Paeniglutamicibacter kerguelensis: one gene and its partner. The protein of the gene in region 1 binds, or shares a complex with, the protein of each later gene. Links are inferred from orthologs where the notes say so. Each region holds a gene or a part of one and is shown in the gene's direction. Other genes may lie near its edges. The genes, in order: uvrA and mfd.

Region 1 (7,368 bases):
GCAGGGTTTGCGCGCATTGCCGCCCTGGAAGAACTCAAGTCTTCAGCCTCGGCGACCCAGTCGGTCGAAGCCAAAGCCGCGGAAGAGGCCGTGATTTCTCGCCATGAGGCCGAAGGCAAATACCAGGCCAATCCCAATCGCGGCACGGGCGCTGAAGTAGCGTTGGCGCGGGGCGAATCGCAGTGCTTTGGGCCTCAATTCCTGGCCTACTCCCGATCCATGCTTGAGCACATGCCGCATACGTTCGCAGCATTGAGGCGCGGCAAGATCAAAGAAAATCGTTCAATGGTCATTGTCCGGGAAACCTGCGAACTTGATCCCATGGTCCAAGAGATTATCGACCGAGAACTTGCGGGCAGGCCCGGAAGTCTTAAGGGTGTGGGTACACGAGAGCTCACAGCACGCGTGAAACGACTCACTCTGGCGTTCGACAACACGGTCGAAATGAACAAGAGTTCAGAAGCACTCCGGAAACGGTTCATTTCGGTGAGAGTGGTTCCCGGAGGTTTCATGAGGATCAGTGGGAGCCTTCCCATGGAACAGGGCGTGGCCTTTAATGAGGCCTTGGCGGCTGCTGCAGCCAAGAAGCGTCCGCAGGAAGACCGCCGAACCAACATGCAAGTCAAAGTCGACACTCTCGTTGAGCGTGTCACGGGCCAGTCGCCTGCCAATGGAACGCCATTGTTGGTCAATCTGGTGATGACTGACCGCACCCTGATGCAAGGGGACAGCGAGCCCGCATACCTTAGCGGCTATGGAACCATTCCGGCTGGCTACGCCCGATACCTCGTCACGGGCGACTCGAATCTTTCTCCGAAAGGATCCAAGGCCCAGGTCTGGATTCGACGCCTGTTTACTGCGCCGAGTAGTGGCGAACTTGTCGCCATGGAGTCTTCCAAGCGGATACTGCCCAAGCAACTTAAACGAATGATCGCAGTCAGGGACCAGTTCTGCAGGACGCCATATTGCGACGCCCCTATTCGGCATTACGACCATGTTCAACAAGTTGCGATGGGCGGGAGAACTTCCGCCGTGAACGGCGACGGGCGTTGTGCCTGGTGCAACTACACCAAGGAGACCGAAGGGTGGCGTGAACGCGTGGTTTCTGGTCCACGCCACACCATAGAGATCACCACGCCCAGCGGCCAGGTATTCCTCTCCACGGCACCGCCCTTGCCCGGGACCCCCGAAAGCCCGGCGTTGCCCCCGCCCCTGGATAGTTGCTAGTTCCTGACTTCTACCAGCCCCGGCTTCGCCATTCCTCGAGATGAGGGCGTTCCCTGCCCAATGTCGTGGAGTCTCCATGGCCGGTCAGGACTATCGACTCATCCGGGTAATGTCCAAAAAGACGTTCGGTGACATCGTCCAACAACGACGTAAACCGTTGTGAATCATTCCCGGTATTGCCTACACCGCCAGGGAACAGGGAATCCCCGCTGAAGATCAGGACTGTTCCGCCGCTATCCCGAAGTACGAATGCAATCGATCCGGGAGTGTGGCCCCGCAGGTGAACGCATTCGAGAACCGTCGAACCGACGAAGACCTTGTCCCCATGGCCAAGGGGCGCGTCTATCTTTACCGACGAACCCTCCAAGATCCCTGCGGCGTCTTCCGCGCCGGCATAGGTCTTGACCCCCGTGGAGTCAACCATCTCCTGCAGCGCACGGATGTGGTCCCAGTGCTGGTGTGTCGTGGCAATGCCCGCCAGTGACGTCGGAACTTCCGCGTCGGATGAAGCGGATTGGATCAGTCCCGTGATGGCTTTTGCATCGTCGGCGGCATCGATCAGCAATTGCGCACCGTCGGCTTTGGACGTCACGAGGTAAACGTTGTTGGCCATCTCAGAGACGCTAATGCCTCGAACTGTCACGTCATTCAAGTCATGGAAAATTTCGCTCATGCCAACACCTTACGACGCAACTGCATTCGAGCGGGATAGTCTGAGAAGCAGATCGACAATCCCCATCAAAGGACCAAATCCATGGATAGCAATCCGCTGGCATTCATCAACGTGGACAGCGCTGACAAGATGGCCCCCTATCTGCAGGTGCGTCAGCAGATCCTTGTCGCAATCGCCAAGGGCAAGCTCAAGGCGGGAACCAAGCTTCCTTCGGTGCGGGCGCTCGCCGAACAACTGGGACTCGCGGTGAACACCGCCGCCAAGGTCTACAAGGAGCTGGAAGCCAGCGGTGCGGTGGTAACCCGCGGGCGACACGGCACCATCGTCCAGGCCGCGGACGACGAAGGATCCATTGCCGTGGCCGATGCTGCTTCCGAATTGGCGGCGGTTGCCACGCGTTGGGGAATCAGCGAAAAAGCGGCAATCGGGTACGTCAGGGCGGCCTTTAGCTCGCAGGTTTAACAAAGGCTGGTCGTATTGCTCACATCGACGAGCAATTCGAAGTAGTTTTCGATTAGCATGTTTGGGTGGCTACTTCCCGCTCCCTTGAAACCCTTCGTCCGCACGATCTGACCCGGCTGGTGGTCAAGGGCGCGCGCGAGCATAATCTGCGCAACGTCGACCTTGATTTGCCGAGAGACGCAATGATCGTCTTCACCGGCCTTTCCGGATCCGGAAAGTCCTCCTTGGCCTTCGACACGATCTTCGCCGAAGGACAGCGACGCTACGTCGAATCGCTTTCCGCCTATGCCCGGCAGTTCCTGGGGCAGGTGGACAAGCCTGATGTGGACTTCATCGAGGGGCTTTCCCCGGCGGTGTCGATCGACCAAAAATCGACCTCCAAGAACCCCCGCTCGACGGTGGGAACCATTACCGAAATCTACGACTACATGCGCCTGCTCTGGGCACGTGTGGGACGGCCGTACTGCCCGGAGTGCGGCGAGGCCGTCACCAAGCAGACGCCACAGCAAATCGTCGACCAGCTGCTGGAGCTCGAACCGAAGACCCGGTTCCAGGTTCTTGCACCGGTGGTCCGCGGGCGCAAGGGCGAGTTTGTCGACCTTTTCAAGGAACTGAGTTCCAAGGGCTATTCGCGTGCACGTGTCGACGGCGAGACAATTCAGCTCAGCGAACCGCCGAAACTTGGCAAGCAGTTCAAGCACACCATCGAGGTGGTCGTCGACCGCCTAGCCATCAACGATTCGGTCCGCCAACGCCTGACCGACTCCATCGAAACCGCGCTCGGACTCTCCGAGGGGCGCGTGCTGATCGACTTCGTGGATCTCGACCCGGAAGACGAGGGCCGGATCCGCGCCTTCTCCGAAAACCTTGCGTGCCCGAACGAACACCCGCTGGCCATCGACGAGATCGAACCCCGGTCCTTCTCCTTCAACAACCCGTTCGGCGCCTGCCCTGCCTGCAGCGGCATCGGCACGCGGTTGGAGGTCGACGAAGACCTGATCATTCCCGACGTGCAGATGCCGCTGGGGCAGGGGGCCATTGCGCCCTGGTCGCTGGGTGCAGCAACCACCGAGTACTGGAACCGGCTGCTCGAAGGCCTCGGGGCCGAACTGGACTTCACGCTTGAGACCCCGTGGAACAAGTTGCCGGCCGTGGCCCGCACCGCCATCATGCACGGCAAGGACCACAAGGTCGTGGTGCAGTACAAGAACCGCTTCGGGCGCGAGCGCAAGTACTCCACGGGCTTCGAGGGCGTGGTGCAGTATATCCACCGCAAGCACATGGAAACCGAATCGGAGCACGCGCGCGACCGGTACGAGGAGTACATGCGGCAGATTCCGTGCCCAGAGTGCAACGGTGCACGCCTGAATTCGGCCTCGCTGTCCGTGTTGATCAACGACAAGTCGATTGCCGCGGTGTCGGCGATGCCGATGCGCGAATGCTCCGAGTTCCTCGAAAACCTGGTGCTCACCGGCCGCGAGGCCCAGATCGCCTCCCAGGTGCTCAAGGAAATCCAGGCACGCCTGCGCTTCCTGCTTGACGTCGGCCTGGAATACCTGAACCTCGAACGCGCGGCGGGAACCCTGTCCGGCGGCGAGGCCCAGCGCATCCGCCTGGCCACGCAGATCGGCTCCGGCCTTGTCGGCGTGCTTTACGTACTCGACGAACCGTCCATCGGCCTGCACCAGCGCGACAACCGCCGGCTCATTGAAACCCTGACCCGCCTGCGCTCGCTGGGCAACACCCTGATCGTGGTCGAACACGACGAAGACACCATCGCCGAGGCCGACTGGATCGTGGACATCGGTCCAGGGGCCGGCGAACACGGCGGCGAGGTGGTGCACTCGGGTTCCCTGAAGGACCTGAAGGCGAACACCAAGTCGATCACCGGCGACTACCTTTCCGGGCGCAAAAAGATCGAGGTTCCGGCCAATCGCCGCAAGATCGACAAGAAGCGCCAGGTCACCGTCGTGGGCGCGCGGGAAAACAACCTTGAGGACCTCACCGCGCGCTTCCCGCTCGGTGTGCTGACCGCCGTCACGGGCGTTTCCGGCTCCGGCAAGTCCACGCTGGTCAACGACGTGCTCTACAAGGTGCTGGCCAACAAGCTCAACGGCGCCAAGCAGGTGCCGGGCAGGCACACCCGCGTCGAGGGGCTCGAGCACCTGGACAAGGTCATCCACGTGGACCAGTCGCCGATCGGCCGCACCCCGCGGTCCAACCCGGCGACCTACACCGGCGTATTCGACCACATCCGCAAGCTGTTCGCCGAGACCACCGAGGCGAAGGTGCGCGGCTACCTGCCGGGCCGCTTCTCCTTCAACGTCAAGGGCGGGCGCTGCGAATCCTGCTCGGGCGACGGAACCCTGAAGATCGAAATGAACTTCCTGCCCGACGTGTATGTTCCCTGTGAGGTTTGCCACGGGGCGCGCTACAACCGGGAAACGCTCGAGGTGCACTACAAGGGCAAGACCATTGCCGACGTGCTGAACATGCCGATCGAGGAGGGTGCCGAATTCTTCGCCGCATTCACCCCGATCGCCCGCCACCTGAGCACGCTGGTGGACGTCGGGCTCGGCTATGTCCGGCTGGGGCAGGCTTCCACGACGCTCTCCGGCGGCGAGGCGCAGCGCGTCAAGCTCGCCGCGGAACTGCAGAAGCGTTCCAACGGACGCTCGATCTACGTGCTCGACGAGCCGACGACGGGCCTGCACTTCGAGGACATCCGCAAGTTGCTGCTGGTGCTCCAGGGGCTGGTGGAGAAGGGCAACACGGTGATCACGATCGAGCACAACCTCGATGTCATCAAGAGCGCAGACTGGGTCATCGATTTGGGCCCCGAGGGCGGTTCCGGCGGCGGCGAGATCATCGCCACCGGCACCCCGGAACAGGTCGCCGCCGTGGCCGAAAGCTACACCGGAAAGTTCCTGGCACCGCTGCTTGGCTAAGCCCTCCCGCCGTGCATGTATGCCGAGTGCGGCATGCGTGTACGGCGGATAGACCCAGTTCATGCGAGAATACGACAGTGATGATTGCTCCCTCCGCCGTTCTGCTTGACCTCGATGGAACCCTTGTGGATCCGGCCGGGGCTATCACCTCGGGAATCCGCCACGCGTTGAAGCAGGCGGACATTCCCGATCCGGGTGAAGAAAAACTCCGCACCCTGATCGGGCCGCCGCTGGTCCTGGGCCTGGCGGAGATCGACGGCGTCGAACCGCACATGATCGACGAACTGATTACCGTGTACCGTACGGAATATGCTGCCACCGGCATGGCGGACTCGCGCCCGTACCCCGGGATCCGCGAAGTGCTTGCGGCCCTGCGCGCGGCGGGCATGGACCTGTATGTCGCAACCGCCAAGCCCACGAAGATCGCCCGGCAACTGCTGGAGATCCAGGGATTGACCGACGCAATCGATGGCATTTACGGCAACGACGACGAGGCGAACGGGCATTCGGCCTCCAAGCGGCACATCGTCGCGGCGGTGCTCGACGCCCACGGGCTTGAGCCCGAACAGTGCATCATGGTGGGGGACCGCCGCTACGACATCGAGGCCGCAAACGACCACAACATGGCCTCGATCGGCGCCGGGTGGGGTTTTGCCCCTCCGGGCGAGCTCGAGGCCGCCGGGGCCGGGGCCCACGCCACGGACCCCGCCGAACTTGCCGGATTGCTGCTGGGCAACGCGGCCGAGGAAACAATCCGCACACAACTGACAACCAACGACAACGAAGGAGCGCGTGCATAAATGAGCCTGTACACCATGACCCGCTCTTCGATCCGCGGCCTGCTGAACGGCCTGTGCCGCCCCACCGTCACCGGGCTGGAAAACGTCCCGCGCACCGGGCCTGTCATCATCGCCTCCAACCACCTCTCCTTCCTGGACTCGATCATTATCCAGGCGCTGACCCCGCGCGACGTGGCATTCTTTGCCAAGGCGGAGTACTTCACCACCCCCGGGCTCAAGGGCAAGGCCATGAAGACCTTCTTCGAGTCGGTCGGCTCCATCCCCGTGCAGCGCGGCGAGCAGGCGGCCTCCGTGGCCGCCCTGGAATCGCTCGTCGACATCCTGGAGGCCGGCGGCGGCATCGGCATCTACCCGGAGGGTACCCGTTCGCGTGACGGCAAGCTCTACCGCGGCCGCACCGGCGTGGGCTGGCTGGCGCTGACCACCGGAGCTCCGGTGGTCCCCGTCGGCCTGATCGGCACGGAGAACCTGCAGCCAGCCGGAAAGAACACCGTCAAGCCGCACCACTTCACCCTCGCGTTCGGCAAGCCGCTGCAATTCGAGCATCTGGGCCGCAAGCACCCGCTGCCACAGCGCCGCAAGGCCACCGACGAGATCGTCGACGCCATCGCCGAGCTGACGGGCCAGGAGCGGGTCGACGCCTACAACCAGACACCCACCGCCGAGTAAATCCCGGAGCGCACCGACGTGGCAGACCCGAAAAGCTACAGACCCCAGACCGGGGACATCCCGCTGAACCCGGGGGTCTACCGCTTCCGCGACGAGGTCGGGCGGGTCATCTACGTCGGCAAGGCCAAGGTGCTGCGCTCGAGGCTGAACTCCTACTTCGCCAACCCGGCGGGGCTGACGCCCAAGACCCACGCGATGGTGCACACCGCGGCGTCGGTCGAATGGACGGTGGTGGGCTCCGAGCTGGAGGCGCTGCAGCTGGAGTACACCTGGATCAAGGAGTACAACCCGCGCTTCAACATCGTCTTCCGCGACGACAAGTCCTACCCTTACCTGGCCGTCACCATGGGGGAGAAGTACCCGCGCGCGCAGGTGATGCGCGGGGACAAGCGCAAGGACACCAAGTACTTCGGGCCGTTCTACCCGGCCAAGGCGATCCGCGAAACCCTCGACACGCTGCTGCGCGTCTTCCCGGTGCGCAGCTGCTCCACGGGCGTCTTCAAGCGCGCCGAATCCTCCGGCCGGCCCTGCCTGCTGGGCTACATCGACAAGTGCGCGGCCCCCTGCGTGGGCCGCATCAGCGCCGAGG
Region 2 (8,123 bases), 1.6 Mb from region 1 along the record:
AGACGGTGAAGCCGATGCCGGCCAGGAAGGTGACGCCGAGCAGGTCGCCCCACCTGACGTCGGGGTCGAGGTTCGCATGGACGCTGCGGGTCACAAGCCAGGTGGCGCTCATGATGCCTATTGGCTTGCCGAAGAGCAGGCCGAAAACGATGCCCCAGAGCACCGTGTCGCCGAACGCGGAGGCGATGCCGCTGGCGCCCCCGATGGCAACGCCGGCCGCGAAGAAGGCGAAGACCGGAACGCAGAAGCCGCTAGAAAGCGGGCGGAAACGGTGCTCGAACTTCTCGGCCAGGCCCGGCTTCTCCGGCTCGTCCTTGCGCAGGACCGGAACGCAGAATCCAAGGACAACGCCGGCGATCGTCGCGTGCACGCCGGACCCGAAGACCAAGGCCCAGCTGACGGCACCCAGCGGCAACAGGATGAGCCACGGTGCCCACCGCTTGGAAGCGAAGAACTTGGGCCACCGGTGGGTCAGGAACGCGTAGAGGGCGATCGGCACGATGGCCATCAACAGGTATGGGGGACGCAGGTCGTCGGTGAAGACGAAGGCGATGATCACGATGGCGATGAGGTCGTCGACCACGGCCAGGGTCAGCAGGAAGATGCGCAACGGTGAAGGCAAGTTCGAGCCGATGACGGCCAGGACGGCCACGGCAAACGCGATGTCGGTGGCGGTGGGAATCGCCCAGCCGCGCAGGGTTTCCCCGCCGGTGGAGGCATTCATGGCAACGAAGATCAGCGCCGGGACCAGCACGCCGCCGAAGGCCGCGGCGACGGGAACGACGGCGCGTTTGAAATCGCGCAGGTCGCCGGCAACGAATTCCTTCTTCAGTTCGAGCCCGACCAGGAAGAAGAACACGGCCAGCAGGCCGTCCGCGGCCCAGTGGCCGAGCGAAAGGTTCAAGTCGATGCCGGCGATCTCGAAGCCGATGTGGAAGTCCCGAAGCGCGAAGTAGCTGTCCGCTGCGGGGGAATTGGCCCAGATGAGGGCGACGACTGCGCCGAAGATGAGCACCATGCCGCCGACGGTTTCCTTGCGAAGGATTTCACCAATGCGAAGGCTTTCGGAGTAGCTGCCGAGGCCAAGGACCGTTCGGGGTTTTGGGGTGGGCGGTTGAGGCTGGCTCATGGATGTTCATCGATTCTTCTCGGGTACGTTGAATTATCGCCGACCAGACTTCCCGGCACACCAGAGACCACAGTATCGGAAAAAATCAGATGTGTGCACATTTTTTGGCATGGGGGCCGGCTTCGGCCGCCGGTTTTCGGCCCCGTTGGTCCAAGAAACCGGGTGCCCAAAACGGCGGACCGACACCGTCCAGCCGCGAGTGAGAGGTTGGAAGATGCCGGTCCGGGGAATCGGTCTCCGGTGGTCAAACCGGGCCGAGTGGGCGCTGGCTAGCCGCGTTCAATCCATGAGGAGACGGTGTTGCCCTGCAAGGCAAGCGCCTTGGAGATGAACGGCTCGGCCGCAGAAGCGATTTTTCCGCCAACGAACGGGATCGAGGAGGAAACCGTTGCTTCGATGCCCAGGGCGGAGCCCTCGGCGCTAGCGCGCAGCGATTCGGAACCGGCGACCGAAACCGGCAGGGAGCCGACGGTGACCTTCAAGGTGGCATCGCGGGAACCATCGGCGGCCGGGGCTGTCCAAGACTCGACCTGGGTGACCTCAACGGTCTGCCCGACGAACTTCCGGGCAATCTCCGGCGCGCGATCGGTCGGCAGGGACCTGACGGTGGTCAGGGTGAAGGCTGCTGCGACGTCGCCGGCCACCTCAAAACTCTTCAGTTCGCCACCGACCATGGTGGTCAGGTGTTCAGCGAATGCGCGATCGGTCAATGTGGCGATGACGGCCGCGGGGGCGTGCATCAGATCAGTGGTGGCATTAAGTGCCATAAGGCAAACTCCGTATAGATAGATCGGCCAAAGCAAACGTTCTTGCGCCTCCAAGAGTACCCGTGCCGACAGGTCGGAGCTGTACGCTTGGATATGCGCACCCCGGGATTCGAATGGAATTCCGGGTAGTTGTGTTGTGCGCGGGAACCGGTTTTTCGAAAGGTAGCTAGTCGATGGCGCTTCATGGTCTGCGCAGTGCACTGCGAGCCGACACGTCTTTTTCAAGGGTGCATTCCAACGCGGCGACCGGCTACGCGACGCGGGCCAACCAGCTGGAGATCGCCGCCCCGACCGGCATGCGGCCGGTCATCACCGCGGAAACGCTTGAGGCCCTGCAGTCAAAGGTGCCGGGAGCCGTGGTGCTCGCGGTGACGGCCACCGGGCGCGAGGCCGAGGACCTCAGCGCCGGGCTGCGCAGCTACCTGCCCGATGAAGCAATCGCCGAGTTCCCGTCCTGGGAGACGCTCCCGCACGAACGGCTCTCGCCGCGTTCGGACACCGTCGGACGCCGCCTGGCCGTGCTGCGCCGCCTGGAGCTGAAGGACCCTGGCCTGAAGGTCATCGTTGCCCCGGTCCGGGCCGTCATCCAACCCCTGGTGGCGGGGCTTGGCAAACTCGAGACCGTCGACCTGAAGGTGGGGGACGAATACCCTTTCTCCGCGGTGGTCAGGGCCCTGGCGGATGCCGCGTATGCGCGGGTCGACATGGTCACCCACCGCGGCGAGTTCGCCGTGCGCGGCGGCATCCTCGACGTCTTCCCGCCGACCTACGCGCACCCGGTGCGCATCGACTTCTTTGGCGACGAGATTGAGGCCATGCGCTTCTTCTCGATCGCCGACCAGCGCTCGCTCGATTCCGAGGCGCCGGTGCAGATCCAGGCCCCGCCCTGCCGCGAGCTGCTGATTACGCCAGCCGTCATGTCCAAGGCCGCCAGGCTGCAGGAGCACATGCCCGCGGCCCGCGACATGCTGGCCAAGATCGCCGGCGGCATTGCGGTGGAGGGCATGGAGTCTCTGGCCCCGCTGCTGGTCGATTCCATGGTGCCGCTGCTGAGCCAGCTGCCCGCCGAATCCATCGCCCTGGTCATGGAGCCCGAACGTGTGCGTGCCCGCGCCCACGACCTGGAAGCGACAAACGCCGAATTCCTCGCCGCGGCCTGGGCCACGGCCTCCGACGGCGGGGCCGCGCCGCTGGACCTCAGCCAGGCGCAGGCGCAGGCCGCCGCCGATGAACTGGAGGCCGGCAACTTCACCTCGCTGGCCAAGACCCTGCTCGACGCGCAGGAGGCGAAGGTGTCCTGGTGGACGCTGACCTCCCTGGGCAGTGACACGGAGCTTCTGCCGGAGGTCGACGCCATCCGTCTCGACGCTCGCGAGCCGCGCGGCTACCAGGGCGACGTGGCGGAGATGATGCAGTTCATTTCCTCGCGCATCAAGGACAATTGGCGCCTGGTCGTCGCCACCGACGGGCCGGGCCCGGCGCAGCGACTTGCCGAGCTCTTCCACGACGCGGACATCCCCACGCACCGGATCGATTCGCTTGAGGGCGAGCCGACCGAGGGGCTCATCGAGATCACGACGGCGCAGGCGGGCCGCGGCTTTGTGCTCGATTCGCTGAAGCTCGGCCTGCTCACCGAGGCCGACCTGCTGGGCCGCTCCAGCGCGTACGCGCCGCGCGGCGCCAAGCGCATGGCGGTCAAGCGGCGCAACGCGGTTGACCCGTTGTCCCTGGTCGAGGGCGACTACGTGGTCCACGAACAGCACGGCATCGCCAAGTTCGTCGAACTCATCGCCCGCAAGGTTGCCGGCGGCACCGACGCCAAGCGCGAGTACCTGGTGCTCGAATACGCGCCGTCCAAGCGCGGGGCGCCGGGGGACAAGCTCTTTGTCCCCACCGACCAGCTGGACCAGGTCACCCGCTACGTCGGCGGCGAGGCGCCGAGCCTGTCCAAGATGGGCGGCTCGGACTGGGCCAGCACCAAGTCCAAGGCGCGCAAGGCCGTCAAGGAGATCGCCGGGGACCTGATCCGGCTCTACTCCGCCCGCATGGCTTCCCGCGGGCACTCGTTCGCCAAGGACACCCCGTGGCAGTCGGAGCTGGAGGAGGCCTTCGCCTATGTGGAGACCCCGGACCAGCTGACCACCATCAACGAGGTCAAGGCGGACATGGAGCGGGAGATTCCGATGGACCGGCTCATCTCCGGCGACGTGGGCTTCGGCAAGACCGAGATCGCGGTGCGCGCCGCGTTCAAGGCCGTGCAGGATTCCAAGCAGGTCGCCGTGCTGGTGCCCACCACGCTGCTGGCCTCCCAGCACCACCAGACCTTCACCGACCGCTACTCGGGCTTCCCGGTGCGCGTGCGCACGCTCTCGCGCTTCCAGAGCGCGAAGGAATCCAAGGACATCGTCGAGGGGTTGAAGAACGGGAGCGTCGACGTGGTCATCGGCACCCACCGGCTGCTCTCGGACACCGTCCAGTTCAAGGACCTGGGGCTGGTGATCGTCGACGAGGAGCAGCGCTTCGGCGTCGAGCACAAGGAGCAGCTCAAGAAGATGCGCACCAACGTGGACGTGCTTTCCATGTCCGCGACGCCGATCCCGCGCACCCTGGAGATGAGCCTGACCGGCATCCGCGAGACCTCCACGCTGGCGACCCCGCCGGAGGAGCGCCACCCGGTGCTCACCTACGTGGGCCCACGCACCGACAAGCAGATCTCGGCGGCGATCCGCCGCGAGCTGATGCGCGACGGCCAGGTGTTCTTTGTGCACAACCGGGTTTCCTCGATCGATGCGATCGCCGCCGAGTTGCGCGAACTGGTGCCCGAGGCGCGCGTGGAGGTGGCGCACGGCAAGATGAGCGAGTCCCGGCTGGAGAAGATCATCCAGGACTTCTGGGAGAAGAAGTTCGACGTGCTGGTCTCCACCACGATCATCGAGACCGGCCTGGACATCTCGAATGCGAACACGCTGATCGTGGACCGGGCGGACAACTACGGCCTGTCGCAGCTGCACCAGCTGCGCGGGCGCGTGGGCCGCGGGCGCGAGCGCGCGTACGCCTACTTCCTGTGGAACGCGGAGAAGCCGCTGGGCGAGGTGGCGCTGGAACGGCTCAAGGCCGTGGCCGCGCACAACGAGCTGGGCTCCGGCTACCAGCTGGCCATGAAGGACCTGGAGATCCGCGGCGCCGGCAACCTGCTGGGCGGGGAGCAGTCCGGCCACATCGCCGGGGTCGGGTTCGATTTGTACCTGCGCCTGGTCGGCGAGGCCGTGGCCGAATACAAGGGCGACGCCGACGAGAAGACGGCGGAGATGAAGATCGAGCTTCCGGTCAACGCCCACCTGCCGCACGACTACGTGCCGGGGGAGCGGTTGCGACTGGAGGCCTACCGCAAGATCGCCGCGGCGACCGACTTCGAGGGGCTGGCGGAGGTGCACGCCGAGTTGGTGGACCGCTACGGCCAGCCGCCGGCTCCGGTGGTGAACCTGCTTGAGGTCGCGCGCATCAGGATTCGCGCCCGCGCCCTGGGGCTGACCGACGTGGGCATGGTCGGCAACTTCATCAAGTTCGCCCCCGCGGCCATCGAGAACCTGCCCGATTCTCGGCAGCTGCGCCTGGCGCGCATGTACAAGGGTGCCGCCGACAAGCCGGCGCTGGATGCGATCTTCGTCCCGAAGCCCAAGACCTCCGCGGTCGGCGGGCGCGACCTGGTGGACGAGGAGATCCTGGACTGGGTCTCCGGGGTGCTGTCCAACATCTTCGAATCCGAGCCGCTGAAAGCGAAGAGCTAGCGTCCGCAGGGTTCCCGAGTAGGTGCCCGAAACGTAAATACGCCCTTCCCGGCCGTGGCCGGGAAGGGCGTATTGCGTGATGGATGGTTACTTGTCGCCGTGGTGGATCAGCACCGGGCAGTGCGCGTGGGCCGCCAGCGAGCTGGAGACCGAGCCGAGCAGCAGGCCCTTGAAGCCGCCGCGGCCGCGGGTTCCTATGACCAGCATCGCCGCGTCCTTGGATGCCTCGATGAGCGTGGGGGCCGCGGGGCCCATGGTCACCAAGCGCTCCAGGTGCTCCGGAACGTCGTCGCCGAAGGCCTCGGTGATGGCCTCGTCGAGGGCGGCCCGCGCGTCGGCCTCGGGGTTCCACTCGGGGGTGTAGTCCTCGAGCGCAATGCGGGGCAGCCAGGATGCGAATGCCTGCAGCTCATGGCCTAGTGCCTTGGACAGCGGCGCCGCGTAGCGAAGCGCTGCGATCGACTGCGGGGATCCGTCGACTCCGACGATGACCTTAGTGCGTGGGGCGTTTTCCATGTACGGCTCTCATTTCTGCAAGCGGGGCTCTTCTTCGGATCTCCGGCGATCCGTCTTGTGCACCATCGTACCCGTTCCCACATGGTCTTTTCTACAAGCCGTAGAAAAGTTGTGCCGTGTCCCGCGGCGGTGGAGTTTGTGGCGTCCCCGGGTGCGGGAGGGCACAAAAAACCAGGGCGCACGGTTCCCGAATCCGCCGCGACGGCGGGGTTCGGGGACTGCGCGCCCTGGTTGAAGACCGGGCTTTAGCGCTCCGAGGCGGTCTTGGCCGGGGAGCGGTCGGACATGCCCAGGATGTGCTGCGGGACGGCCCAGGCCAGAACGGTCAGCGCGAGGCATGAGAGGCCCGGGATCCAGGCGTTTTCCAGCGTCCAGAAGGACAGCGCGTAGATCGCGGCGCAGAAGATTGCCAGGAACACCAGGGTTGCAATGAAGTTGCCGACGAAGCGTCCCTGGCCCGAGTGAGCCACATTCTTGCCGTTCGAGTACACAGCGATTCTCCTTGAGTCTGTTTTCAGTGCCCGGGAGCGTACGTCTTAGTACCCCTCGGTGCCTTGTTCACCCTCTACAATAGCAACTCCGGAGCTGGATCCGAGCCTCGTGGCGCCGGCGGCGATCATGGCGCGGGCGGTTTCCAGCGAGCGGACCCCGCCGGAGGCCTTGACGCCGAGATCGGGTCCCACGGTGGCGCGCATCAGGGCCACGTCCTCGAGAGTTGCCCCGCCGCCGGCAAACCCGGTGGAGGTCTTCACGAAATCGGCTCCGGCAGCCACCGAGGCTCGGCAGGCCAGCACCTTTTCGTCGTCGGTGAGCAGCGCCGTCTCGATGATGACCTTCAGGATGGCCCCGTCCTCGTGCACGGCGTCGGCGATCGCCGAAATGTCGGCGACCAGTGCCGCCTCGTCACCGGCCTTCGCCGCGGCGATGTTGATGACCATGTCGATCTCGTTGGCGCCGTCGGCGATGGCGCCGCGGGCCTCAAAGACCTTCGATGCGGTGGTGGTGGCACCGAACGGGAAGCCGATCACCGAGCAGGTCAGCACGCCGGAGCCGGCCAGCGCGGCGGTCACCGTGGAAACCCAGAGCGGGTTCACGCAGACCGACTTGAAGTTGTACTTGGCGGCCTCGGCGCAGATGCGCTCGATGTCGGCGCGGGAGGCGTCGGCATTCAGGATGGTGTGGTCGATGTAGGAGGCGATGTTTTCGATGTTCGGCTCGGTGCTCATGCTTGGGACTACTCCTGTGGTTCTGGTGTGGGGGAACGGATGGGAAGGGCGGGGGTGCGGGCGCCGGAGGCATCCGCGGGATGCGCTAGGCGCGCAACATTAGCAAAAGTTCGTGCTTGATGGACTCAAGCCGGACCCGGCCGGCCGTGCGCAGGACCGGGAGGTCGGCGGCGTCGGCGACCGGCGCGATGACCTCCAGGTAGCACTTGAGCTTGGGCTCGGTGCCCGAGGGGCGCACGATGACCCGGGTCCCGGCGTCGGTGAGGAACAGCAGCCCGTCGGTCGGCGGCAGGTGCGCACCGAGGCCCAGGTCCTCGAATTCGACGATGGCTTCCCCGGCAAGCGACTGCGGCGGGGTGCCGCGCAGCGCATCCATCATGGTGCCCAGCAGGCCAAGGTCCTTGACCCGGACCGAGAGCTGGTCGGTCTGGTGCAAGCCGTGGGCCAGCGCCAGCTGGTCGAGCACCTGCGGGAAGCCGGAGCCCGCGGCCTTGAGTTCGGCCGCGTATTCGGCCAGCAGCAGGGCCGCGGAAATGCCGTCCTTGTCGCGCACCAGATCCGGGGCGACGCAGTAGCCGAGGGCCTCCTCGTAGCCGAAGGCCAGGTGCGGGGCGCGGGAAATCCACTTGAAGCCGGTCAGCGTCTGTTCGTGCTTCAGCCCGCTGGCCGCCGCGATGGAGGCCAGCATGCGCGAGGA

What was found.
Region 2: the proteins of uvrA (region 1) and mfd are in contact, whole or in part, in a crystal structure (PDB 4DFC), measured with the Escherichia coli proteins. The link is inferred for Paeniglutamicibacter kerguelensis from one-to-one orthologs.

Annotation. Positions count from the first base shown.
Region 1 is NZ_JAGIOF010000001.1:2,131,520-2,138,887, reverse strand. Bases 2,065-5,510 are described here. They hold uvrA (excinuclease ABC subunit UvrA), read left to right. Parts: upstream 2,065-2,427; coding sequence 2,428-5,310; downstream 5,311-5,510. Other genes in these bases: JOF47_RS09695 (HAD hydrolase-like protein), read left to right, coding at 5,391-5,510; JOF47_RS09705 (GntR family transcriptional regulator), read left to right, coding at 2,065-2,362. Also shown: JOF47_RS09715 (HNH endonuclease), read left to right, coding at 1-1,227; JOF47_RS09710 (MBL fold metallo-hydrolase), read right to left, coding at 1,238-1,900; more of JOF47_RS09705, read left to right, coding at 1,982-2,064; more of JOF47_RS09695, read left to right, coding at 5,511-6,110; JOF47_RS09690 (lysophospholipid acyltransferase family protein), read left to right, coding at 6,111-6,779; excinuclease ABC subunit UvrC, read left to right, coding at 6,798-7,368. UniProt on the Escherichia coli protein: The UvrABC repair system catalyzes the recognition and processing of DNA lesions. UvrA is an ATPase and a DNA-binding protein. A damage recognition complex composed of 2 UvrA and 2 UvrB subunits scans DNA for abnormalities.
Region 2 is NZ_JAGIOF010000001.1:504,367-512,489, forward strand. Bases 1,684-5,884 are described here. They hold mfd (transcription-repair coupling factor), read left to right. Parts: upstream 1,684-2,069; coding sequence 2,070-5,684; downstream 5,685-5,884. Other genes in these bases: JOF47_RS02290 (DUF2505 domain-containing protein), read right to left, coding at 1,684-1,896; JOF47_RS02300 (universal stress protein), read right to left, coding at 5,772-5,884. Also shown: Na+/H+ antiporter NhaA, read right to left, coding at 1-1,129; more of JOF47_RS02290, read right to left, coding at 1,399-1,683; more of JOF47_RS02300, read right to left, coding at 5,885-6,200; JOF47_RS02305 (hypothetical protein), read right to left, coding at 6,446-6,691; deoC (deoxyribose-phosphate aldolase), read right to left, coding at 6,737-7,426; JOF47_RS02315 (phospho-sugar mutase), read right to left, coding at 7,512-8,123. UniProt on the Escherichia coli protein: Couples transcription and DNA repair by recognizing RNA polymerase (RNAP) stalled at DNA lesions. Mediates ATP-dependent release of RNAP and its truncated transcript from the DNA, and recruitment of nucleotide excision repair machinery to the damaged site.